2 regions of the Alcaligenes sp. Marseille-Q7550 genome follow, and region 1 is predicted to be linked to the other one. Evidence: riboswitches for the same ligand, from Rfam matches in the RefSeq annotation. Region 1 holds a riboswitch; the other holds the start of a gene.

What was found. A riboswitch is a leader RNA that binds a small molecule or an ion and turns the genes downstream of it on or off. The one in region 1 is predicted to bind glycine.
Region 2: linked by a shared signal. The riboswitch ahead of ACWPWO_RS18305 (amino acid permease) and the one ahead of ACWPWO_RS08360 (D-amino acid dehydrogenase) in region 1 are both predicted to bind glycine.

Annotation. Positions count from the first base shown of each region.
Region 1 is NZ_CBCOPU010000001.1:1,745,407-1,757,385, forward strand. Features, by position in the region: gene ACWPWO_RS08335 (EamA family transporter) at 1-77, opposite strand, end outside; gene ACWPWO_RS08340 (MarR family winged helix-turn-helix transcriptional regulator) at 162-677, shown strand; gene ACWPWO_RS08345 (VRR-NUC domain-containing protein) at 718-2,391, shown strand; gene ACWPWO_RS08350 (hypothetical protein) at 2,388-3,374, shown strand; partial or broken gene ACWPWO_RS08355 (ATP-dependent DNA helicase) at 3,338-4,564, shown strand; gene ACWPWO_RS08360 (D-amino acid dehydrogenase) at 4,509-5,870, opposite strand; glycine riboswitch at 5,916-5,996, opposite strand; glycine riboswitch at 5,998-6,085, opposite strand; gene nadB (L-aspartate oxidase) at 6,192-7,664, opposite strand; gene nadA (quinolinate synthase NadA) at 7,664-8,797, opposite strand; gene ACWPWO_RS08375 (NADP(H)-dependent aldo-keto reductase) at 9,116-10,162, opposite strand; gene ACWPWO_RS08380 (YkgJ family cysteine cluster protein) at 10,354-10,848, opposite strand; tRNA gene ACWPWO_RS08385 (tRNA-Val) at 11,229-11,305, shown strand.
Region 2 is NZ_CBCOPU010000003.1:376,301-388,279, forward strand. Features, by position in the region: gene ACWPWO_RS18265 (IclR family transcriptional regulator) at 1-531, opposite strand, end outside; gene ACWPWO_RS18270 (GMC family oxidoreductase) at 691-2,346, shown strand; partial or broken gene ACWPWO_RS18275 (MFS transporter) at 2,444-3,746, shown strand; gene ACWPWO_RS18280 (alkene reductase) at 3,847-4,947, opposite strand; gene ACWPWO_RS18285 (potassium channel family protein) at 5,102-5,755, shown strand; gene ACWPWO_RS18290 (TrkH family potassium uptake protein) at 5,758-7,125, shown strand; gene ACWPWO_RS18295 (hypothetical protein) at 7,257-7,448, shown strand; gene ACWPWO_RS18300 (hypothetical protein) at 7,529-8,131, shown strand; glycine riboswitch at 8,200-8,289, shown strand; gene ACWPWO_RS18305 (amino acid permease) at 8,640-10,070, shown strand; gene ACWPWO_RS18310 (hypothetical protein) at 10,251-11,411, opposite strand; partial or broken gene ACWPWO_RS18315 (hypothetical protein) at 11,643-11,979, opposite strand, start outside.

The DNA.
Region 1 (11,979 bases):
ACGATATAGGTGGAGCCCCAGATGGCGGGGCCCAGGGCGGTGAGGAGCGTAAGGAGCCAGAGTTGCAGACGGGTCATGATTTTATCTTGATGTCGAGATAATTCGCAGTCTACGCCGCATATATCTTAATATCAAGATAAAACAGAATCTCAGAGGTATTTGTGACCGGAACCGAACACCGAGACGCCGTTGATGCGATCGTGGATCAATGGCGCGAACAACGCCCGGACCTGCCGGATTTGCTGCCCATGGCGCTGCTGGGCCGCATGACGCGCTGCTCCTTGCTGATACAGAAGCAAATGGCCGAGTGCTTTCGCCGCCATGATCTGCAGCTGGGCGAATTCGACGTGCTGGCCAGCCTGCGGCGCGCCGGCGAACCCTATACGCTGGCGCCCACGGCTTTGTTTTCCATGTTGATGGTCAGCTCGGGCACCATGACGCATCGCTTGCAGGGACTGGAGAAGCGCGGCCTGGTGGAACGCATCCCCGACCCGGAAGACGCCCGCAGCATGCTGGTGCGCCTGAGCGCCGCGGGCCTGGAACGGGTGGACCTGGTGGTCGCTGACCATCTGGCCAATGAAGACAGCCTGCTCACGGGGCTGGATGCGGCTCAAAGACAGTCCTTGAACGATTTGCTGAGGCTGTGGCTGCATCACCTGGAGTCGCGTCCCGCCTGAGCCGGTGGTAGAATGGCTGGATAAATACCCAGTCCAGCCCATGGCCGCTCCCGAACTTCCTCCTTTTTACTATCTGCATAATTTCCACCAGGTTCTGCGGTGGGTGCGGCAGCACAGCCTGGACCTGCTCGAACCCGGCCAGCTGGCCTGCGGAGACGCCTTCCTGCAGGTATCGACTTCGGCGCAGGCGCTGCTGGTGCGGCTCATCATGCGCAAGGCGGACGTGTTCCGGACCGACAAGCTGCGCTATGCCGAAATCCCGGATCTGCCCGCGGCCGTGCAGGAGCTATCCGATGCAGGCCTGGCCCAGGCCGATCCGCAACTGGACCTGGACGAGCTCTTCCATCTGCATACCCTGCCGGAGTTGCGCGCGATGTTCGGTTCCTTGCCCTCGGGCGCGCGCAAGGGCGAATGCCGGGACTGGGTGGCGGCGCGGCAAGGCATGCAGGCCCGGCCTTATCCGGCATGGGTCTGCGCCGTTCATCCCGCCGGCGGATTGCTGCGCCTGCCGCAGGCCGTCTCGCAATGGGCGCAGCGCCTGCAATTGCTGTTCTTCGGCAATCAGTACCAGGACTGGTCGGAGTTCGTGCTCAGCGATCTGGGCCTGTACCGCTACGAGGCCATCGTACTGGATGAAGGCAGCCGCGCCTTCCGGCACCTGGATGATGTGCGCCTGTACGAGACCCTGTCCGGCCTGCGGGAGGCGCCCGAGCAGCCAGACGCGCAGCAATGGATGGAGCGCTTGCGGGCCGTGCTCGACATCGTCACGGACAGCGACTGGTTGCGCCGGCGCCAGGACAAGACCGTGTTCCAGCTTGGCCAGGAGGCGGAACGCCAGGCCTGGTGGGAACTGGCCGAGCAGGCGTACCGGCGCAGCACCTGGCCGGGGGCGCGGCACAGGCTCTTGCGGGTGCTGGAGCGCCGGCAGGACGGGGCGGCCGCCTGGCCCTTGTTTCAACAGGCCTGGGCCCAGCCCGAGAGCGAAGCCGAAGCGCAGAAGCTGGCGCGCATGCTGCCGCGCCTGCGCCGGCTGGCGCCGCAGGCGGCCGAACTGGAACCGGCTCCGGAGCCGACCCGGCCGCTGGCGCGCACGCAGCTCGTTCAGTTGACTCTGCCCGAGGACGGCCAGCGGGTGGAATGGCAGGTCCTGGCGCACCTTCATTCCGACCTGGCGCCCGTGCACTACGTTGAAAACACGCTGCTGCCGGGCCTGTTCGGCCTCTTGTGCTGGGACGCCGTGTTCGCACCCCTGCCAGGGGCGTTTTTTCACCCCTACCAGAGCAGCCCGGCCGACTGGGGCAGTCCCGACTTCGTGGCGCGGCGCCAGGACTTGTTCGACCAGGCCCTGGCCATGCTGGACGGCCCGTCCTACCAAGGCTGCATACGGCGGCGCTGGCGGGAGAAAATGGGCATGCAATGCCCCTTGCTGGCCTGGCCGGCCCTGGGGGAAACCGCACTGGAGCTGGCGCTGCGCTGCATTCCCGCCCGCCACTTGAAGGCGGTGTTCCGGCGCATGTTGCTGGACTGGCGCGAAAACCGCGCCGGCCTCCCGGACTTGATCCGTTTCCTGCCCGCCCAGGGCTGGTACGAACTGATAGAGGTCAAAGGGCCGGGCGATCGCCTCCAGGACAACCAGCGCCGCTGGCTGGCCTATTTCGAACAGCATGGCATTCCCGCGCGGGTGTGTCATGTCAGCCGGGAGCCGCAGGCATGAACGCGCTTGCGGTAGGCGTGCGCGCCTTGTGCGAATTCACCGCGCGCAGCGGCGACCTGGATTTGCGCTTCACGCCGGCGCCCAGCGCCCGGGAGGGCATGCAAGGTCACGAACAGGTGCGGCTGCAGCGCCCGCAGCACTATCAGGCCGAAGTGCCCCTGGAGCTGGAATTCGAAGGCCTGCTGGTGCGCGGTCGCGCCGACGGCTTCGATCCCCAGGCCTTGCGACTGGAGGAGATCAAGACCTACCGGGGCGCATTCGAGCGCATTCCGGAACATCATCGGCGCCTGCACCGCGCGCAGGCCATGATGTATGCCGCCATGCTGTGCCGGGAGCGCGATCTGCAGGGCCTGAGCGTCAGCGTGGTGTATTACCACGTGGACAAGCACAAGGAGACGGCGCTGGCGGAGTATGCCAACCGCGCCCAGTTGCAGGAATTCTTCGAGCAGCAATGCCGGCTGTACCAGCAGTGGGCGCGGCAGGAGCAGAGGCACAGGCAGGCGCGTGATCAGATCTGCCGCGAACTGCGTTTTCCTTTCGAGGGCTTTCGCGCCGGCCAGCGCGAGCTGGCGGTGGCGGCCTATCGGGCGCAGCGCGACGCCCACTGCCTGATGGCCCAGGCGCCCACGGGCATAGGCAAGACGCTGGCCGTGGTGTTTCCCGGATTGAAAGCCATGCCCGAGGCAGGCCTGGACAAGCTTTTCTACCTGACGGCCAAGAATTCCGGCCGACAGATGGCGCTGGACGCCCTGGGGCGCCTTGCGCCCGCCGCGCCGGCGCCCTGGAGAGTGCTGGAGCTGGTGGCACGGGACAAGCAATGCGTGCACCCCGACAAGGCCTGTCATGGCGAATCCTGTCCCCTGGCGCAAGGCTTTTACGATCGCCTGCCGGCGGCGCGCCGGCAGGCCGTGAAGTGGCCGTGCTGGATCGTGATGCCCTGCAGACCGTGGCCCGTGAACACGCCGTCTGCCCGTATTACCTGAGCCAGGAGATGCTGCGCTGGACGGACGTGGCGGTCGGCGACTACAACTACTATTTCGACACTTCCGCCATGCTGCACGGCCAGACCCTGGCCCAGCAATGGCGCAGCGCCGTGGCCGTGGACGAGGCGCACAATCTGCTGGATCGGGCGCGCAGCATGTATTCGGCCGACTTGTCGCAGGCGGAGCTGCGCAGCGCGCGCAAGGCGGCTCCGTCGGCCCTGAAACGGCATTTCGGCCGCCTGATGCGCGCCATGGACGACTGCCTGTCGGAGGAGGGCGCCGCCCGGATGGGCCTGGACAGCGTGCCGGCGGCCTTGCTGCAGGAATGCGAGCAGCTGGCGGCGCGCCTGGGCAGCCATGTGGCCGACCATCCTTTGCCGCAGAACAGCCCCTTGCTGCAAGCCTATTTTTCAGTTCTGTTCTTTGCCGACCTGGCGGAGCGCTTCGGCGCTCATTCCCTGTTCGATGTGCTGGCGGAGCGCGATGGCGTCACGCTGCGCATCCGCAATGTCGTGCCGGCGCCGTTCCTGCAAGAGCGCTATGGCGATGCGCACGGGGTCGTGCTGTTTTCGGGCACCTTGACTCCTGTGGATTTCTACCGCGACCTCCTGGGCGTGCCCGAACGCAGCCCCATCCTGGAGGTGCCTTCGCCCTACAAGGCCGAGCAGTTGCAGGTGCGCCAGTATGCGGGTCTTTCAACCCGCTACGCCGATCGCGAGGCCAGTCTGGACAGCCTGTGCGGCATCGTGGCGCAGGCCTATGCCGAGCAGCCCGGGAACTACCTGCTGTTTCTGAGCAGCTTCGACTACCTGAACCAGGTGCGCCAGGCGCTGCAGCAGCGTTCACCTGAGCTGCCCTTGTGGTGTCAGACGCCGTCCATGACGGATGAGCAGCGCGCCGACTTTCTGGCGCGCTTCACGCCCCAGGGGCGGGGCATCGGGCTGGCGGTGCTGGGCGGCGCATTTTCCGAAGGCGTGGATCTGCCGGGGCGCCGCCTGCTGGGGGCGTTCATCGCCACGCTGGGGCTGCCGCAGTTCAACGAGGTCAACGAGTCGGTGCGGCAAGTCATGGCCCGGCTGTTCGGGGAACGCCGGGCCTACGATTACACCTACTTGTATCCGGGCCTGCGCAAGGTCACACAGGCCGCGGGCCGTGTGATTCGCGATGAACAGGATCGGGGCTATGTGCATCTGCTGGATGAGCGCTACGGGCAGCGGCGGGTGCAGCAGCTGCTGCCGGACTGGTGGCGGATCGAACAGGCTCGGCTTCCCGCTGGCGCTGCACGATCAGCTCGGTGATCAGCTGGGCCGTGGCGGCGGACAGCGTCCAGCCCAGATGCCCGTGACCGGTGTTGTAGTAGACGCCGGGGCGGCTGCCGGCCTGCACACGCGGCATCATGTCGGGCATCATGGGCCGCAGGCCCGCCCAGGGCACCACCCGGTCCGTGGCCGCGTCGCGGAAGTTGCGCCGCGTCCAGTTCACCAGCGGGGCGATGCGGTCCGCCCGGATGTCTTTGTTCATGCCGTTGTATTCGGCCGTGCCGGCGACCCGAAGCCTGTCCTTGCCCAAGCGGCTGGTCACGATCTTGGCTTCCTCGTCCAGCAGGCTGACCCAGGGAGCGGCCGCCTGGCTTTCGGGCGTGTCCAGATACGCGGAAATCGAATATCCCTTGACCGGGTAGATGTTGATGTAGTCGCCCAGCAGCTTGGCCAGGTGGCGGCTGCCCACGCCGGCGCACACCACCAGGGCGTCCGCCTGCAGGCTGTGGTTCTGCGCCTCGGCGCCTTCGCCGGTGCGCAGCTGGATCTGGTGGGGCGGGCCGCAGCGCACGCCCAGCACCTCGGTGTCCTGCAGGAAGCGCACGCCGCGCTGCTCGCAGGCGCGCGCCAGGCCGCGCGTGAATTTATGGATGTCGCCCGTGGCGTCGGACGGCGTGTAAAAGCCGCCGTAATAGGTGCCTTGCAGGGTGGGCTCGATCTGGTGGATTTCCTCGTTGGTGACGGTATGGCGCTCCAGCCCGCCGCGCTTGAGCAGTTCGCTGACCCGCTTGCCCGATTCAAATCCGTAGGCCGTGTGATAGATGTGCAGGATGCCGCGCTTTTCCAGGTCGAAGTCGATATGCTCGTCCTCGGCCCATTGGTACAGGTGCTCGCGCGCGGCGATGGCCAGCTTCACGGTTTCCACCGTATTGTGCTCGTAGCCGGAGATCGCGCGCACGAACTGGCCCATCCAGCTGTACTTGTGCCAGCTGGGTCGAGGGTTGAAGAGCAGGGGGGCGTCCTTGCGCATCATCCATTTCAGCCCCTTCATGATGGTGCCGCGGCTGTTCCAGACTTCGGCATTGCAGGCGGACAGCTGGCCGCCGTTGGCGAACGAGGTTTCCATGGCGGGGTAGCGCAGGCGGTCGATGACGGTGACCTGGAAACCCTGGCGCACCAGGGCGTAAGCGGTGGTGACGCCGGTGATGCCGGCGCCGATGACGGCGATGTGAGACATGGCAGGCTCCTGATAGGTGAATTGCCGCCGGACGGTGGCAATACCCCATCTGTCCTGTGACCTGAGAGTTTATCCGGCCGGGCGCCGGGCTCCTTCGGTGGGCGCATTGCGCCGCTCTCCAGATTGTCGGGCTGGTACGATCCTTTTGCCTGAGAGATTCCGGGGTGGTTGCTCCGTCGGCGCCTGAGCGAACAGGTCTCTTTCATACCGCCTGTGATGACATTTCTACATTAATCCTGGCAGGCTATAAGGGCAATCAGGGTAAACCAAGGTGGCGCCGCGGCGCCTTCTGCGTTGCCGGCGCAGCAGCAGGCTGCGGCTTCAGTCCAGCCGGAAATGCGTGCCCAGGCTCCGAGGCCGCTCCAGCGCCGCCTGTGCCAGCAGCCAGGCCGTGTCCACGCGCAACGCCATGGCCTGCCGGTCGGGCGTGGGCGCGCCTTCCTGCAACAGCGCGCGCCAGTCCTGCAGCGTCTTCACGGCCCGGGCCAGCCCGGCGCCCTGGCGACGCAGACCGACGTGTTCCTGCATCAGCGCCTGCAGGGCGGGCAGGGTCGGCGGCCTCGGGCCCGTTCCTGCGGCGGCGGGCGGGGGCGTCAGGGGAGCGCGCGCTTTCTGTTCGCTGGAGGCGATGGCCCGCGCCGCCGCCCGGCCCATGACCACGCACTCCAGCAAGGAGTTGCTGGCCAGCCGGTTCGCTCCGTGCAGGCCGGTGCAGGCCACTTCGCCCACCGCGTACAGGCCGGGCGCCGAGCTGCGGCCGTGCAGATCGGTGTATACGCCGCCGCAACTGTAGTGCGCTGCCGGCGCGACGGGAACCAGGTCGCGGCGCAGGTCCAGGCGACGCTGCAGCGCTTGTTGCAGAGCGCGGGGGAAATGCCCTTGCAAGGTCTCGGCGCCCAGGTGGCGCACGTCCAGCCAGACATGGTCCCGCCCGTCGCGGCGCATCTGTTCGGCGATGGCGCGCGACACCACGTCACGCGGAGCCAGTTCGGCGCGATGATCGTAGTCGGGCATGAAGCGCCGTCCTTGGGCATCCAGCAGATGGCCGCCTTCGCCGCGCAGGGCTTCGGTCAGCAGCAGGGGGGCGGCGTCGCTGCGCAGGCAGGTCGGATGGAACTGGACGAACTCCAGGTCCTGGATGCGTGCGCCCGCTCGCCAGGCCAGGGCCACGCCCTCGCCATGCGCGCCGGCGGGGTTGGTGCTGTGTGCGTAAAGCCGTCCCAGTCCGCCCGTCGCCAGCACCACATGGTCCGCCCTGAGGGTTTCGCGGGCGCGCAGCCGGCGGCCGTAGAGGTCCACGCCGGCGACGCTGCCTTGCTCGTCGCGCCGCAAGTCCAGCACCTGGCAGTGGCTGCGAAGGCGGATATGCGGGGCCTGCGCCAGTTCGCGCAGCAAGGCCTGCATGATGGCCAGGCCGCTGGCGTCGGCCGCATGGGCAATGCGGCGCCGCGCATGACCGCCCTCACGGGTCAGATGCAGCCGTCCGTCCGGCATGCGGTCAAAGGGCACTTGTCTGTCCAGCAGCCACTGCACGGCTTGCGGCGCGGCTTGCAGGATGTGGCGCACGATTTGCGGGTCGCCATGGTGGGCGCCGGCGGCCAGGGTGTCGTCCACGTGCTGCTCCAGGCTGTCCTTGGCGTCCAGGACGGCGGCGATGCCGCCCAAGGCCTGGGGGCTGGCGCCGCAGGGCAGGGGGGCGTGGCTGAGCACGGTGGCCGCCATGGTCCGGGGCAGGGACAAGGCCAGGCTCACACCGGCCAGGCCGGCGCCTACGATCAGTACGTGCGTCTGCATCAGGCGGCTCCCACGTCCTGAAACAGGGCGGCGTGTTCGGCAAGATCGGCCCGCACGCGCAAGTTGGTCTGGCGCTCTGCCGCGAAATCCAGCATGCGCTGCAGCGAACGGCGGGCGTCCGCGGCCAGGGCCGGGTCTATCTGTATGCCGGGGCCGGCCTGCAGCAGGCTGGCCTTCAGGGCGTGCAGGGAGTTCAGGGCCATCCAGGGACAATACGCGCAGCTTTTGCAGGCGGCGCTCTCGCCCGCGGTCGGCGCGGCCAGAAAGGTCTTGCCCGGCGCCTGCTGACGCAAGGCATGCAGGATTCCCTGGTCCGTGGCCACGATGAAGGTGTCGGCGGGATGCCGGCAGGCAGCCTTGATCAACTGGGTGGTGGAGCCGACCACATCGGCCAGGGCGATCACGCCGGCCGGAGACTCCGGGTGGACCAGCACCACGGCATGCGGATGAGCCTGCTTCAGCGCCTGCAGCGCGTCCGCCTTGAATTCGTCATGGACCAGGCAGGAGCCCTGCCACAGCAGCATGTCGGCGCCGGTCTGCTTCTGGATGTAGGCGCCCAGGTGACGGTCCGGCGCCCACAGGATCTTGCGGCCCTGGTCATGCAGGTGGCGCACGATGTCCAGCGCAATGGAGGAGGTGACCACCCAGTCGGCGCGCGCCTTCACGGCGGCGCTGGTGTTGGCATACACCACCGCCACGCGGTCAGGATGGGCGTCGCAGAAGAGAGCGAAATCCTCGGGTGCGCAGCCCAGGTCCAGGGAGCAGGTGGCCTGGTCGTGCACTATCAGCACGCGCTTGCCGGGGCTGAGAATCTTGGCCGATTCGGCCATGAAGCCCACCCCGGCCACCGCCACGGTGCGCGCCGGATGCTCCTGGCCGAAGCGCGCCATTTCCAGGGAGTCGCCCACGCAGCCGCCGGTTTCCAGCGCCAGGTCCTGTAGCTGCGGATCCTGGTAGTAATGGGCCACCAGAACGGCGTCCTGTTCGTCCAGCAAGCGGATCAGCTCCGCTTTCAAGGCCTGGTCGGCCTCGGGGCTGGCGGACGCGGCCGGTACGGCCTGCCAGGCCGTATGACGTTGCAGGGCTGCGCCATTTGCCGGCTGGCACACGTCGATAGGGTAGTGCTGAGGCATGTTTGTCCTTGATGCTCAAATTGAGCATAAATAAGTGAAAAAAAACCGGCGGACCAGATCGCTTCAGAGTGCCTGTCTCCCGATTTCTATTATGCTTTTTTTGAGCATAAATGGAAAAAACAGCCGGTGAAAGCGGTGTTTCATACATTGTGGCAATGAGCCCGCCGGTGCAGGTCATAAGCGCAGCGGTTGTAAGCGGCACGGGGCCCCGGCCTTATGGCCGGAGTTTCTTCACCTTGAAGCAGGGGCGCCTAGCGGCATCGACATTGCGGGCGCAGGCCTGGCCGAGGATGGCGAGGCTTGCATGAAGAAGCGTGCTCAGGGAGCTGGATTCGGGTAGCGGCCATGGATGTCGTTGACGGCCGCGATCAGCTCGTGGTCCAGCGTCACGTCCACGCTGGCGATGTTCTCGCGCAATTGCTCCAGCGTTGTGGCGCCGATCAGATTGCTGCTGGTGAAAGCCTGCTGGTTCACCCAGGCCAGGGCCAGTTGCGTAGGCGTCAGGCCGTGCCGGCGCGCCAGCTCGTTGTAGGCCAGCGCGGCTTCGCGGGCGTTGGGGCCGTCGTAGCGCTTGAAGCGCTCGTACAGGGTCAGGCGACCCTTCTCGGGACGCGCGCCGTGGTCGTACTTGCCGGTCAGCACGCCCATGGCCAGGGGCGAGTAGGCCAGCAGGCCCAGGCCATCGTAATGACAGAACTCCGACAGGCCTTCCTCGAACACTCGATTGAGCAGATTGTAGGGGTTCTGTATGGTGGCGATCAGCGGCAGCGAGCGGTGGCGAGCCAGTTCCAGGAAACGCGCCACGCCCCAGGGCGTCTCGTTGGATACGCCGATGTGCCGCACCTTGCCCTGGCGCACGAAGTCCCGCAGCACCTCCAGAGTCTCTTCGATGGGCACGGTGTCTTCTTCTTTCCAGGGATAGCTGCGCTGGCCGAAGGTGACGGTGCTGCGGTCCGGCCAGTGCAACTGGTACAGGTCCAGGTAGTCCGTCTGCAGGCGACGCAGACTGTCGTGCAGGGCCTGCTCCAGGTTCTTGCGGTCCAGGCTGGTGGCGCCGTCGCGGATATGGCCGGGACGCTTGGGGTCGCGCTGGGGGCCGGCGACCTTGCTGGCCAGTACGATGTCCTGGCGGCGTCCGCTCCTGGCCAGCCAGGTGCCGATGTATTGCTCGGTCAGTCCCTGCGTGGCGGCCGATGGCGGCACGGGATACATCTCCGCGGTGTCCACCAGGTTCACGCCCAGTTCCAGGGCCAGGTCCAGTTGCGCGTGCGCGTCGGCCTCGCTGTTCTGCTCGCCATAGGTCATGGTGCCCAGGCCTATCAGGCTGACGTCCAGATCGGTATTGCCCAGCTTGCGGTATTTCATTGCATCCACTCCCGAAAACGCAGGGCCGGGCGGCCCTACAACAAAAAGGACCATGGTAGCGTGTTTCATGGGCTGCCCGGCCCTTGCCCCTGGGGTGCAATGGCTTTTTGCGGACTGCGTTTTGTCCTGGAGAAGCGCGAAAAAAAGCCGGCTCATTGGCGAGCCGGCGTTGCAGGAACGTGTCGCATCGATCAGGCCGCCTTGTCATGTTCCGGAGCGGCGGGGGCCTGCGGGTCGGGGCGATGAGGCAGGGGCGGCAATCCATGTTTGGCGCGCAGGCGCTGACAGTCCGGGTTGGGGCTGCCGTCGGCTTCCCAGATCTGATAGTCGCGGCAGGGGTTGGGGCGGTCAGGATAGATGGCGCAGTGAATGCCGGGCTGGCCCAGCGTGCCCCGCAGGGCGATGCAGCGCCCGCCGCCTTGCTCGGTGCCTTTCATACAGGCGCGCAAGGGGCCGATTTTCGTGGTCAGTTCCACCGGCACCGTACCTCCTGTCTCGCCGGCCAGCTCGCCGCTGTAGAAGGATACGCGGAAATGCGAACAGCATACGCCGCAGCTCAGGCAGGGATTTTCGTCAAAGACCTCGTCATTGGGCGGGTCGTAGCGGACGGCGTCCAAAGGGCTTTCCTGCACGCCGGGCAGATCACGCAAATCGGTCGGGAGAAGAGGCAGATGAGAGGAAGTCATGATCGAGGGTGTCCCGGTACAGACGCGCACCCGGTCAGGCCCGATACGCATCCAGAGCGTAAAGCAGATATTTTATTTTTGCGCCGTGATCCTGGATAGGAAAATCTGCGGCCCCGTCGGCGCGATGATGCGGCGCGGAGACAGGCATATTGTATCTTTATGTATCTTCGGCCGAGAGGCATGAAAAACCACCGCCTGAGTAAAGTCCAAGTGGACCTGCTCAATATTCCTTTGTTAACAATGAACTAGGGGTTTCCCCACATCTTTCCCGGCGCCTGCTCGAACCGCCCGCAGAAAAAAGTTCACTTTTTTTGAAGAAAAACACAGAAAAGTGTTGACAGCAACTTCAAGGAAGGGCTATTATTTCATTTCTTCACCGCAGGCGGTTAGCTCAGTTGGTTAGAGCGCTACGTTGACATCGTAGAGGTCGCTGGTTCGAATCCAGTACTGCCTACCAGAATACAGGTACACAGCACCGCGCTGTGCCAGGAAAAGCCCCAAAGATCAATGCTTTGGGGCTTTTTTGTTGCTCATCGTTCCAGGCTGCGTCAAGCCTCGGCAAGCTATTTTGGGGCATGGGCCCAACGGTTGGGGACCTAGGCTTTTTACACGCGAAGCCAGGGGGCTATTGCGGGCATGGGTCGGCGTTCTGCTGCGCCTGGAGACAGCGCGATCTCTATGCCCCAGATTTCTTGCGCACGTTCTCGATGCGGCCATTGTGCAGCAGGACTTCGTACCCGCCATCGGAACATGGGCGGTACCGGAAAAGCGGCTCTGCGCTCGCGGCAGGTTGAGTCTGACCGTGGGTATTGTTGCTGCTCATTGGTGTCTCTCCTGCAGAACGTGATAGTTGGAAAATGGGGGCAGCCGAGCTGGCAACGCGTTCAACGCGGGTAAAGGAACGCGAGCCATTCGACGGTTACTCAAATGTTGAGTCGGTAATTTGCGATGCACAGTAGAGCAGGGTGTGGATTTCGACGTTGGACGACGACGGATGAAATGAATTGCAGATCGAAGAAGCCCGGAGCGGCGACAGACTCTTGCCATGCAGGATCGTATCTGCGCTGGCTGCCATCGATTCTTGGCACATTTGCCAAGAGGTACGCAAACTAGATGCCAGCCTTCGCGGGG
Region 2 (11,979 bases), on a different contig from region 1:
TATCCCCTGCAGCTCTGCCTCCAGGCGGGTCCGATCAGCAATGGTGCGCGGCGTCAGCGCCTCCAGCGTGATCCGGTCCAGCATCTGGCGGCGCTGCACGTCCGGCGCCAAGGCCAGGAACAGCTTGCCGCTGGCCGTGCAATGCAAAGGCACGCGCGCGCCGATTTCCATGCGCAACTGCAGCCGCATGGGCTCGGGACTTTCCACCCTGGACAGATATTGCACGGTGTCGCCGGCCAGCGCCGTCAGGTTGCAGGATTCGCCGATGATACCCACCAGCCGCCCCAGTATGTGCCGGCTGGCGCGCAGAAAATGCGGCGAGCCCAGCAGGCCCGCCGCCAGATGATGGGCGCGCGGACCGGGCATGTAGCCGCCGTCGCCCGGCACGCGCATGACATAGGCCGCCTGCTCCAGCGACTGCAGGATGCGCAGCAGGCTGGTCTTGGGCAGCCCCGTGCGTTGCGCCAACTGGGCCAGGGTCTGGGCGTACTGCGTATGCGCCAGTTGCTCCAGCACGGTCAGAACCCTCAAGGGACGGCAATCCTCTGCCTGCATCACGGCCTCGCTACCTGAAAAATGAAACGGAAATGATACTTAGCGTTCCAGGTGCGGAACTTTCCGTGTTTACCCTATAAATGTTTCAAGCCTGAATCTTCAGACTGGCGGCACGAACAGAACTGGAGTGAGGCAATGGACACCACTGAAAGCGTTGACTATGTCATCGTGGGAGCGGGATCGGCCGGCTGCGTGCTGGCCAACCGGCTCAGTGAAAACGGCAAGTACACCGTCTGCCTGCTGGAGGCCGGGCCGCCGGACAGCAATCCCTGGATACACATTCCCATCGGCTACGGCAAGACCATGTTCAACCCCCGGCTGAACTGGGGCTTCCACACCCAGCCCGACCCCAACATGCTGAACCGGGAGATCTATTGGCCGCGCGGCAAGACCCTGGGCGGCTGCAGCTCCATCAACGGCCTGATCTACGTGCGCGGCCAGAAGCAGGACTACGACCACTGGGCCGCGCTGGGCAATGAGGGCTGGTCCTGGGACGAGTGCCTGCCGTATTTTCGCCGCATCGAGAACAACGACCTGGGCCCCGGCCCCACGCGCGGCACCCAGGGACCGCTGCACGCCACCAGCATACGCACCCGCAACGAACTGGTGGACGCCTTCATCGCCTCGGCCGAACGCAACGGCATCCCGCGCGTGCAGGACTTCAACACCGGCGACCAGGAAGGCGCAGGCTACTACCAGTTGACCACGCACCGCGGCCGGCGCTGCTCGACCGCCGTGGCCTTCCTGAACCCGGCGCGGGAGCGGCCCAATCTGCGCATCAAGACCCTGGCCCAGGCCAGCGCCATCCTCACCGAGCAGGGCCGCGCCGTGGGCGTGCGCTATCGCCAGGACGGAGTGATCAAGACCCTGCGGGCGCGGCGCGAGGTGATCCTGTCGGCCGGCGCCCTGCAGTCGCCCCAGCTCATGCAGCTCTCGGGCATAGGCCCGGCCGCCATGCTGCAGAAATTCGGCATTCCCGTGGTGCGCGACATGGCCGGGGTGGGCCGCAACCTGCAGGACCACCTGCAATTTCGCCTGATCTACGAGGTGAACAGGCCCATCAGCGACAACGACAGGCTGCGCTCGCTCTGGGGCAAGGCCAGCATGGGGCTGCAATGGCTGCTGTTTCGCGGCGGGCCGCTGTCCATCGGCATCAATCAGGGCGCCATCTTCTGCAAGGCCTTGCCCGAGGCCGCCACGCCCGACATCCAGTTCCATTTCGGGACCCTGTCGGCGGACATGGCCGGCGGCAAGGTGCACGATTTCTCCGGCTGCACCTTTTCGGTCTGCCAACTGCGTCCCGAATCGCGCGGCCACCTGGAACTGCGTTCGGCCGATCCGTTCGACGCGCCCGCCATCCACCCCAACTACCTGTCCACGGACCTGGACCGCCGCACCGCCATCGCCTCGATCAAGATGGCGCGCCGCATCGCCGCCACCGAACCCATGGCCGGCCTGATGGCGCGCGAGTTCCGCCCCGGCCACGAGGTCCGCAGCGACGAGGAGATCCTGCATTTCTGCCGCGAGTACGGCGCCACCATCTTCCACCCCACGGGCACGGCCCGCATGGGCCGGGCCGACGACCCGCTGGCCGTGGTCGACGCCCGGCTGCGCGTGCACGGCGTGCCGGGCCTGCGCGTGGTCGACGCCTCCATCATGCCCACCCTGGTATCGGGCAATACCAACGTGCCCATCGTGATGGTGGCCGAGCGCGCCAGCGAGTTCATCCTGGCCGATGCCCGCCGCCAGGACAACGGCGCACACGCGCCCGACGCACGACTGGCCGCCTGAAGGAGCTCCGCAACGCACAAAGGCAGCCCCTAGCAGTTTCGATCGCCACACAGCACGAACCGGGGCGCAGACCCCGGCCCATCCCAGGAGACAATGCATGTCAGCAGATCAGAAAACCGTCAAGCGCGTGGTGACGGCCTCCGTCATCGGCGCCACCATCGAATGGTATGACTTCTTCCTTTACGGCGTGGTCGCCGGACTGGTGTTCAACAAGCTCTACTTCCCCAGCGGCGACCCCTACGTGGGCACATTGCTGGCCTACGCCACCTTCGCCGTGGGCTTCATCGCCCGTCCGCTGGGCGGCGTGGTGTTCGGCCATTTCGGCGACAAGATAGGCCGCAAGAGCATGCTGGTGCTGACCCTGACCATCATGGGCGTGTCCACCATGGCCATAGGACTGATTCCCTCGTACGACAGCATCGGCATCTGGGCCCCCGTCCTGCTGCTGATCTGCCGCGTCTTCCAGGGCATAGGCCTGGGCGGCGAATGGGGCGGCGCAGTGCTGATGGCCTATGAATACGCGCCGGCCAACAAGCGCGGCCTGTACGCCTCCTGGCCGCAGGTGGGCCTGGCCACCGGCCTGTGCCTGGCCTCGGGCGTGGTCGCCCTGCTCTCCAGCCTGCTGTCGGACGCACAGTTCCTGGCCTGGGGATGGCGCATCGGCTTCCTGGGCTCCGTGCTGCTGGTGCTGGTGGGCATGTACATCCGCCTGTCGGTCAAGGAAAGCCCGGAATTCGAGCAAGTCAAGCAGGCCAATGCGGAAAGCCGGATCCCCTTCGTGGACATGATCAAGCGTTACCCCGGCAATATCCTGAAGGGCATGGGCGCGCGCTTCATCGACGGCGTGTTCTTCAATATCTTCGGCGTGTTCATGATCAGCTACCTGGCCGATCACCTGAACCTGACCCGCACCCAGGCGCTGACCGGCGTCATGGCCTCGGCGGTGGTGATGTGCTTCACCATCCCCCTCTTCGGCGCCCTGTCGGACCGCCTGGGCCGCACCCGCGTCTACTTCTGGGGCGCGCTGCTGACCGGCCTTTCCTCGCTGCCCGCCTTCTGGCTGATCACCACCCACAGCGACAATCTGATGGTGGTCTGGCTGGCCATCGTCATCCCCTTCGGCATTCTGTACGCATCGGTCTACGGGCCGGAGGCCGCCCTGTTCTGCGAGCTGTTCGACACCAAGGTGCGCTACACCGGCATTTCCTTCGTGTACCAGATGTCGGGCATCTTCGCGGCCGGCATCACCCCCATCATCTCCACGGCCCTGCTGCAGGCCAACGGCGGGCGCCCTGGCTCATCGTGGCCTACACCATCGTGGTGGGCCTGATCTCCGCGATCAGCGTGGCGACCATCGCCGCTCCGCCGCCGGAGCGCCAGGCCGGGACCAAATGCTCCCGGGCCATCCGCAAGGCGCGCGCCTGAACATTGCGCCCGCCTGCGCGCAGACGGCAAAAGGCCCGCTCCAGGCGGGCCTTCTCACAAATGGACGATGCGGGCTCAGTGCGTCTGCAGATCCGCCCCTACCTGGTGCTCGCATTCGGGCTCGGTGTCCAGAAAGGGATAATCGGTGTAGCCTTTGGGGCCCTGGGTATAGAAGGTTGCGCTATCCCAGGCGTTGAGCGGCGCACGCATCTGCAGTCGCAGGGGCAGGTCGGGATTGGACAGAAATGCCTTACCGAACGACACGGCGTCGGCCATGCCCTTGGATAAAGTCGTCTGCGCGGTGGGCAGGTCGAAGTGCTCGTTGGCGATGAGCGCGCCGCCGAACTGGCACTTGATCATGGGCAGCAGGCTGTCCGAGGCGGGGCTTTCGCGCAGGAAGATGAAGGCGATGTCGCGCCGGTCCAGCTCGCGCGCCACATAGGAGAACAGGCGCTGCGGGTCGGAGTCCTTCATGCCGTGCAGATCGCCGCGCGGCGACAGATGCACGCCCACCCGGCCCGCGCCCCAGATCGCCACACAGGCGTCCACCACCTCCAGCAGAAAGCGCGAACGATTCTCGATGGAGCCGCCGTAGGCGTCGCTGCGGGTATTGGAGCCATCGTGCAGGAACTGGTCGATCAGGTAGCCATTGCCCGCATGGACCTCCACGCCGTCGAAGCCGGCGCTGAGCGCATTCTGCGCGGCGACGGCGAAATCGTCGACCACATCGGCGATTTCTTCCGTATGCAGGGCGCGCGGCACCACGAAGGCGCGCTCGGGCCGCAACAGGCTGACCGTGCCTTCACAGGCGATGGCGCTGGGCGCGACCGGGATCTGGCCGTTCAGGAACTCGGGGTCGGAGACGCGGCCCACATGCCAGAGCTGCAGCACGATGCGCCCGCCCTTGGCGTGCACCGCCTCGGTGATGTGGCGCCAGGCTTCCACCTGGGCGCTGCTCCAGATGCCCGGCGTATGCGCATAACCGACGCCTTGGGGCGATACGGACGTGGCTTCGGCTACAATCAGCCCCGCGCTGGCGCGCTGGCAATAGTAGATCCGCATCAAATCGTTGGGCATGCGGCCCTCGGAGGCGCGCGAACGTGTCAAGGGCGCCATGACGATGCGGTTCCTGAGTTCAATATCACCCAGCTTGATGGGGTCAAACAAACTAACCATTGTTTTACACTGTCCACTAGTGATGTCTCCCCAGGATCGATGCGACACGCACCCAAGGGAATACCCGATAAGGGTTTTTACCAGATTTTCCTTTATAACATCAACGCTTAATTTGACTTGCACGTCTTTCAAGCCTCAATCGGATCAATGACCTATGGCACAGTTTGCAGTAATCGGGCTTGGCCGCTTCGGCTCGGCCGCCGCCCTGGAGTTGATGAAGATGGGTCATTCGGTGCTGGGCGTGGACGCCAATCCCAAGCTGGTGGACAAGTACGCCGATCAGCTCAGCCGCGCCGTGATCGCGGACGTGACCGACAGGCAGGCCCTGGAAGAGCTGGGCCTGGACAACTATGACGTGGTCCTGGTGGCCATCGGCGCCGATATCGAGGCCTGCCTGGTCTGCGTGGTGCACCTCAAGAGCCTGGGAGCGCCCACCATCTGGGCCAAGGCCATCTCGCACGCCCAGCACCTGATCCTGGCCAAGATAGGCGTGAACCGCATCGTCCATCCCGAAGAAGAAATGGGGATGCGGGTGGCGCAGATGCTCAGCTACCCCATGGTGAACGACTACATCACCCTGGGCAACGGCGACTACCTGGTGGAGGTCACCGCCAGCGACAGCCTGAACGGCCAGACCATACGCGAGGTGCTGCGCGAGCAGATGGACGACGTGCAGGTGCTGCTGGTCAAGCGCCGCGGCGAAACCATCATCCAGCCCGAGCCCGACTACGCCCTGCATGCCAAGGATCTGCTGATCCTGTTCGGCCAGTTGCAGGCCCTGCGCACGGCGGCTCCCAAGCTGGTCTGAGCATGCGCGACTGGCTGCCCACCCTGATCCCCCGGCGCCAGGGGACCCATCACCGCAATCGCACGCTGGCCGCCAGCCCGCCGCAGGTGCTGGCGCTCGGCTTCCTGGGGCTGATCGTCGTGGGAGCCGTGCTGCTGAGCCTGCCCCAGGCTGCCGTGCAGCGCCTGAGCTTTTTCGAGGCCCTGTTCATGGCGACCTCGGCGGTCACCGTCTCGGGCCTGGCCGTGGTCGACCCGGCGTCCGAACTGACTCATTTCGGTCAGATCACCCTGGCGCTGCTGGTGCAGATCGGCGGCATGGGCTTTGTCACCTTTGCCGTGATCGCCGCCATCACCATGCGCAAGCGCATCAGCGTGAACCAGCAGGCGCTGGCCCTGGAGGCCTTCAACCAGACCAGCGTCTCGCGCATCCGCGACACGGCCCTGCAAGTCTTCAAGATCGCCGCCCTGATCGAGCTGAGCGCGGCCCTGATCCTGTTCCTGCGCTGGCTGATCGACATGCCCTGGACGACCGCCCTGTACCGCGCCCTGTTCCATTCGGTCACGGCCTTCAACAATGCCGGCTTCTCGCTGTTCCACGATTCCCTGGTGCCGGTCTCGGGCGATCTGATCGTGGTCATGACGCTCTCGGGCCTGATCATCCTGGGGGGCATCGGCTTTACCGTGCTGGCCGATGTGGGCCAGAAATGGCGATGGCGCAATCTGCAGGCCTACACCAAGCTGATCCTGATCGGCACCCTGGTGCTGAACCTGATCGGCTTTGCCGCCCTGTGGCTGCTGGAGATGAACAACCCCAACACCCTGGGCATGCTGGGCCGGGCCGACCAGGCCCTGGCGGCCTGGATGCAGAGCGCCGCCACCCGCACCGCCGGCTTCACCACCATGGATCTTCATTACCTGCGCGACAGCACCCAATTAGTGCTGATCCTGCTGATGCTGATCGGCGGCGGTTCGCTCAGCACCGCCAGCGGCATCAAGATCGGCACACTGATCGTGCTGCTGGCGGCCGTGCGCTCCTATGTGCGGCAGCGCCAGGAAGTCGTGCTGATGGATCGCACCGTCGCCCCGGAAACCGTCCAGAAGGCGCTGGCCCTGTTCCTCATCACCGGAGCGCTGTATTTCGTCTCCGTGCTGCTGATGACCCTGTTCGAGGACCTGCCGCTGATCAGCATCCTCTTCGAGGCGGCCTCGGCGCTGAGCACCACGGGCATGAGCCATGGCATCACCGACATGCTGTCCACGCCCAGCCAGCTCCTGCTCATGATTCTGATGTTCACCGGCCGCCTTGGCCCGCTGACCCTGGTCTACACGCTGGCCACCCGCAAGCGCAGCCGGATCCGCTACCCCGAAGGCAACTTCCAGGTGGGCTAGGCGCGCCCGGTTTGCGCCATATTCAAGAAAAGTAAATAAAAAATACAGCTGTCATAGACTTTTGGTATGGTTTAAGGATGTAGTCCACAACCAACCACAAATCAGGACGCAGGCTTATGGATCACAGGAAGATGGCTACCTTGACCAAGCGCGCCAGCACGGGACTGAGCGCGCTTTGCCGGGAACTTACCAGCCGGGGCATGAGCTACCACCCGCTGGTCGAGATGTATCAAAGCCAGATGAGCATCATCGGTCAACTCAACGACGAGGTCCTCGCCCTGCGCAAGGAAATCGACGACCTGAAGAAAGCAGCAAAAAAGTAGAACGGCCCACGGGCCGTTTTTTTCATGCCCGGCCGCCTTTCTGCTAGGATCGGAATTTCCCTGAACCACCTCGTGAAGCCATGCCCGCCGCTTTGCCGCCTCTATTGCTTGGCGCCGTCCTGACGATCGTGCTCGCTTGCGCCCAGGCCCAGGACGACCAGGTGCTTTCCACCCGGTCCCTGCCTCACCCGCCCATCGGGACCCCGCCGCCCGCCCTGCCGCCGGCCTTGCTCGCACCCGTGGCGCCGCCGCAGTTTCGCACCGCGCGCCTGGCCATCTCCATAGACTCCGCGCACATCCAGCCGGGACTGAACGACAAGGAGCTCCCCGCCCCGGCCCGGGGCGACGCCGCCTTGCTGGTCGTGCGCTACCACTACGCCAACCTGACCGAGCGCCCCATCGACATGCGGGTCCATCGCCCCCGCCTGTACCTGATAGATGGCCTGGGCCGCCGCCTGGAGCCCAACCGGCGCGCCACGCGCGACTACCTGTATCAACAGGACCTGGACACGCCGGGGCTGGACAAGCTCAACCCCTTGGTCAGCGTATCCGAGGCAGCCGTCTTCGAAATCAGCCCTGCCCTGTTCGATCCGGCGAGCTGGAGCCTGCTCGTGAAAGCCGGACAGGACGTGCGCGTGCCACTGGCGCTGCTGGTTCAAGCGCGGCAGCCCGCAGCGCGCTAGAGCGCCGGCCATACAGGTTAACGCTAGTAGCAATTGTTTTTTCCTTGTCCATACAATACCAGCGTCAGTAACGGTTCAGGTGAGAGTCTTCATTCTTGTGAAGCGCCGACGGAGCAACGACCCCGGAATCTCTCAGGCAAAAGAATCCTGTACCCGCGACAATCTGGAGAGAGGCATGTCAATGCCCACCGAAGGGGACCATCTTAAAACCATGGATAAGCTCTCAGGTAAAAGGACAGAGGGGGTACAGAGGCCATATGGCCTCTGTTCACCTTCTCGTCCGGAGCATTTCTATGGCTACACGGCCAAGCGCCTGTAAACGGCGACTTGGCTCGATACTTCACATAAATTCCTGTTCGCGCACCCGCCTGTTTTGAGGTTATGCCGTCAAAACAAGACGGATCGCTGTGCGCTCTTCAGCCTGCCCATATCGGCATCAGGAAAACCGTCCAGCAGGACGGTAGGTACCCCCTTTTTTCTCGCAGCACAGTCATACTTAAGCATTTGAATGAAAAAAATCAAGGAGAACAGTGTGTCTCAGCAACACTCATCTGGACTGCAACGCTCGTTGAAAAACCGGCACCTGCAGCTAATAGCGATTGGAGGAGCTATCGGCACAGGGCTATTCATGGGGTCGGGCCGCACCATCAGCCTGGCCGGACCCTCGGTCTTGTTCACCTACATGATCATCGGGTTCTTTCTGTTTTTCGTCATGCGGGCAATGGGCGAATTGCTCTTGCATAATCTGGAATACAAGTCGTTCGTGGACTTCTCGGCCGATATACTGGGCCCCACCATGGGTTATTTCCTGGGCTGGAGCTACTGGTTTTGCTGGGTGGTCATAGGCATTGCGGACATTGTCGCCATCACCGGCTACACCCAGTTCTGGTGGCCCGATGTACCTTTGTGGCTGCCGGGGCTGGCCTGCATCGTTTTCCTGCTGGTCTTCAACCTGCTGTCGGCAAAACTGTTCGGTGAACTGGAGTTCTGGTTCGCCCTGGTGAAGATCGGCGCCATTGTCACCCTGATCCTTGTGGGGGCCTACCTGTTGATCACCCGCTTTGTCGGCCCTGCGGGTGATACGGCCAGCCTGAGCCATTTGTGGGACCGCGGCGGCATGTTTCCCAATGGCGTCAGCGGGTTTTTCGCCGCATTCCAGATCGCCATCTTCGCCTTCGTGGGAATAGAACTGGTGGGCACGGCCTCGGCCGAAACCGCGGACCCCGCCAAGAACCTTCCCAAGGCGATCAACAAGATTCCGGTGCGGGTAATCGTGTTCTACGTGCTGGCGCTGACCGCCATCATGACGGTGACGCCCTGGGATGTCGTCGCCCCGAACAAGAGCCCTTTCGTGAACATGTTCCTGCTTATCGGGGTGGGAGCCGCGGCGGCCATCATCAACTTCGTGGTGCTGACCTCCGCCTTGTCGTCGGCCAACAGCGGCATGTTCTCGACGGGCCGGATGCTCTACGGCCTGTCCAAGAACAAGCTGGCGCCGGAGCCATTCGGCAAGCTCTCGCGCAATGGCACACCGCGCAATGGGCTGATCTATTCCTGCGCCTTGTTGCTCTGCGGCATCTTCCTGCTCTATGCGGAAGGCGACGTCATGCGGGCCTTCACGATCGTGACGACGGTAGCCAGCATCTGCTTCATCTTTGTCTGGGCGGTCATCCTGATCTCCTACCTGAAATACCGCCGGATCCGTCCGCATGCGCATGCGGCGTCAAGCTACAAGATGCCTTTTGCCATTCCCATGTGCTATGCGACACTGGCATTTTTCGTGTTCGCCCTGTACCTGTTCAGCCAGGAAGAAGAAACCTTGATCGGCCTGATCGCCACGCCCTTCTGGTTCCTGGCCTTGTTCCTGTTCCTGCCTTTCTATAAGAAGCGGCTCAAGCAAGCTTCGACGCTGAACATGGCTGCCCAGACCGCCCGATAAGCATGACGGCACTGTCTCGCAAGAGGCAGTGCCGCTAGGCTAGAACAACAAGAGCAACCGAAAGTGCACCCCTCGTACGCTCTCAAGAGAAAGTCGGCCGTATGACCTGGGCGATCCGGCCATGCCCCTACCCCGAAACCAGCAAGAATGTCATGCTTGCGACTATAAATGGAGAGTTCGTCAGACAGCCTCAGACGCCGACCCGGCAGGCATTTGAAGTTCACGATTGCGCGCATCTTCTACAATGACGTCAATGTCGCTTAGCAGTTGCCCCATCTCCAATTGCACCTCTTCAGGCGCCCACTCAAAGGCGTTGAATTCTCTCCACAGATCTATAAAGCTCCTCGCCGCCGCCTGGGCCCTGCTCAAATCTGGCGCAGCCTTCAGCCCATCCACGTAGTCTTGCAAATACTCCACCCTGGGGCCAACCCATTTTTCGTACAACTCGCATCCAAAAGCGATATGTACCCGCTCCAACACGGTGCGTGCCAGCCGCTGCTCTGGACCATCGCTGAGCTCACACAGGGCCTTATCGGCGGCCAGCAGTTTTTGACACTGCAAATCAACCATCCGCGCTGCCAGCTTATTCCTTTTCAAGGACCGGAAATAGATCTCCAGCATGGAGTCGGCCGGAAATCGGTCCATCAGCCTGCTGATGTGCGGCGCGGCCATGTCTGCGTGCAACCTGAGCAACTGCGCCTCCAGCTCCTCCGCATCCACGGGCGTATCGTTCAACGCGTCGATGATCTTGCCCAAAGGCTCGGACACGATCACATGGGCCAATTGTTCATACAAGGCCGCTCTTATTTTATTCAGCACCCCGGCCGCCGAAGAGCGTAACTCGGCAGGTGAAATCTGTTCAAGCACGGCATCGCAGGCTTGCGGATGATTGAAAATCCCCTCGCACAGCGCGATGAGCTCCGGATGCGTCATGGCCTTCAGGCAAGCGTACAGGGCTCTCTCCCATCCGTAAAAAAAAAATGATACTTCCCGAGTCAGTTCACTGATGAGTCCCAATTCCTTGGCGATTCTGCTCAAGGCGCGGGCATCATTGGCCGGGGCCGACAGGCTGCCCAGCAAACTACCGATACGGCGGCTGTTCTCCCTGACTTCCATGCAGCGTTCGAGCCTTGCGCGCGCCTTCGCGGAATCACCGCCGACGGAGAGCCTCAGATCCTCGGGAAAACTGCCATGTAGAAATGCGCGTGCGCGACCGACAGGCGCTGTACCGCGCTGCTGAGGCATATAACGCAGCTTGCCCACCGCTCCCAAAGGACCGGGTGCGTATTTTTGCAGCGGCAGAATCCGGGCTCCCGTCTGGGTCGGAGTTTGGATAGTCATGTCAACCCTCCTAGAGAAATAAACTCGCGCTGAAGAGCTGGCGGATGCCATAGGTCAGCGATTCAGAGTTTCAGGAACAATGCCCGGCAAGGCCCCGGCAGAGGCAGGGAGCCGCCATCGCAAGACCCGGCGATCACGGTGAAACCACGAGGCCATTCACCAAGCCATGACGCGGCCCGGATGGGAGGACGAACGCCGCCCCAGCCCTGACTATGGCAGTCTCAAGACGCATCACCGATGAGCAGCACCAACATGCACCTGAGGCTCCAGCTCCAGCCCAAAGCTGCGCAAGACCACGGCGGCGGCACCGAGATTCGCGCGCATGCTTTCATCCAGCTTGCATAGGGAATGCAAATTGAGCGGTCCATCCGGATTGTTCTGACGGTCACGGAGCAGGCCCATGCTTGCCCCGATCAATACCCTCATCCGCTCAACCAAGCTTTTGGGCAGCGCTTGCCAGATCTGAAAGGTGTCTTCCACCGCGAGACTTAAACGACGCAAAGCATCAGGCACGGCAGTCCTATCACCCTGCAGCACAGCCGCGGTCAGATGCTGTGCCTCGATCGAC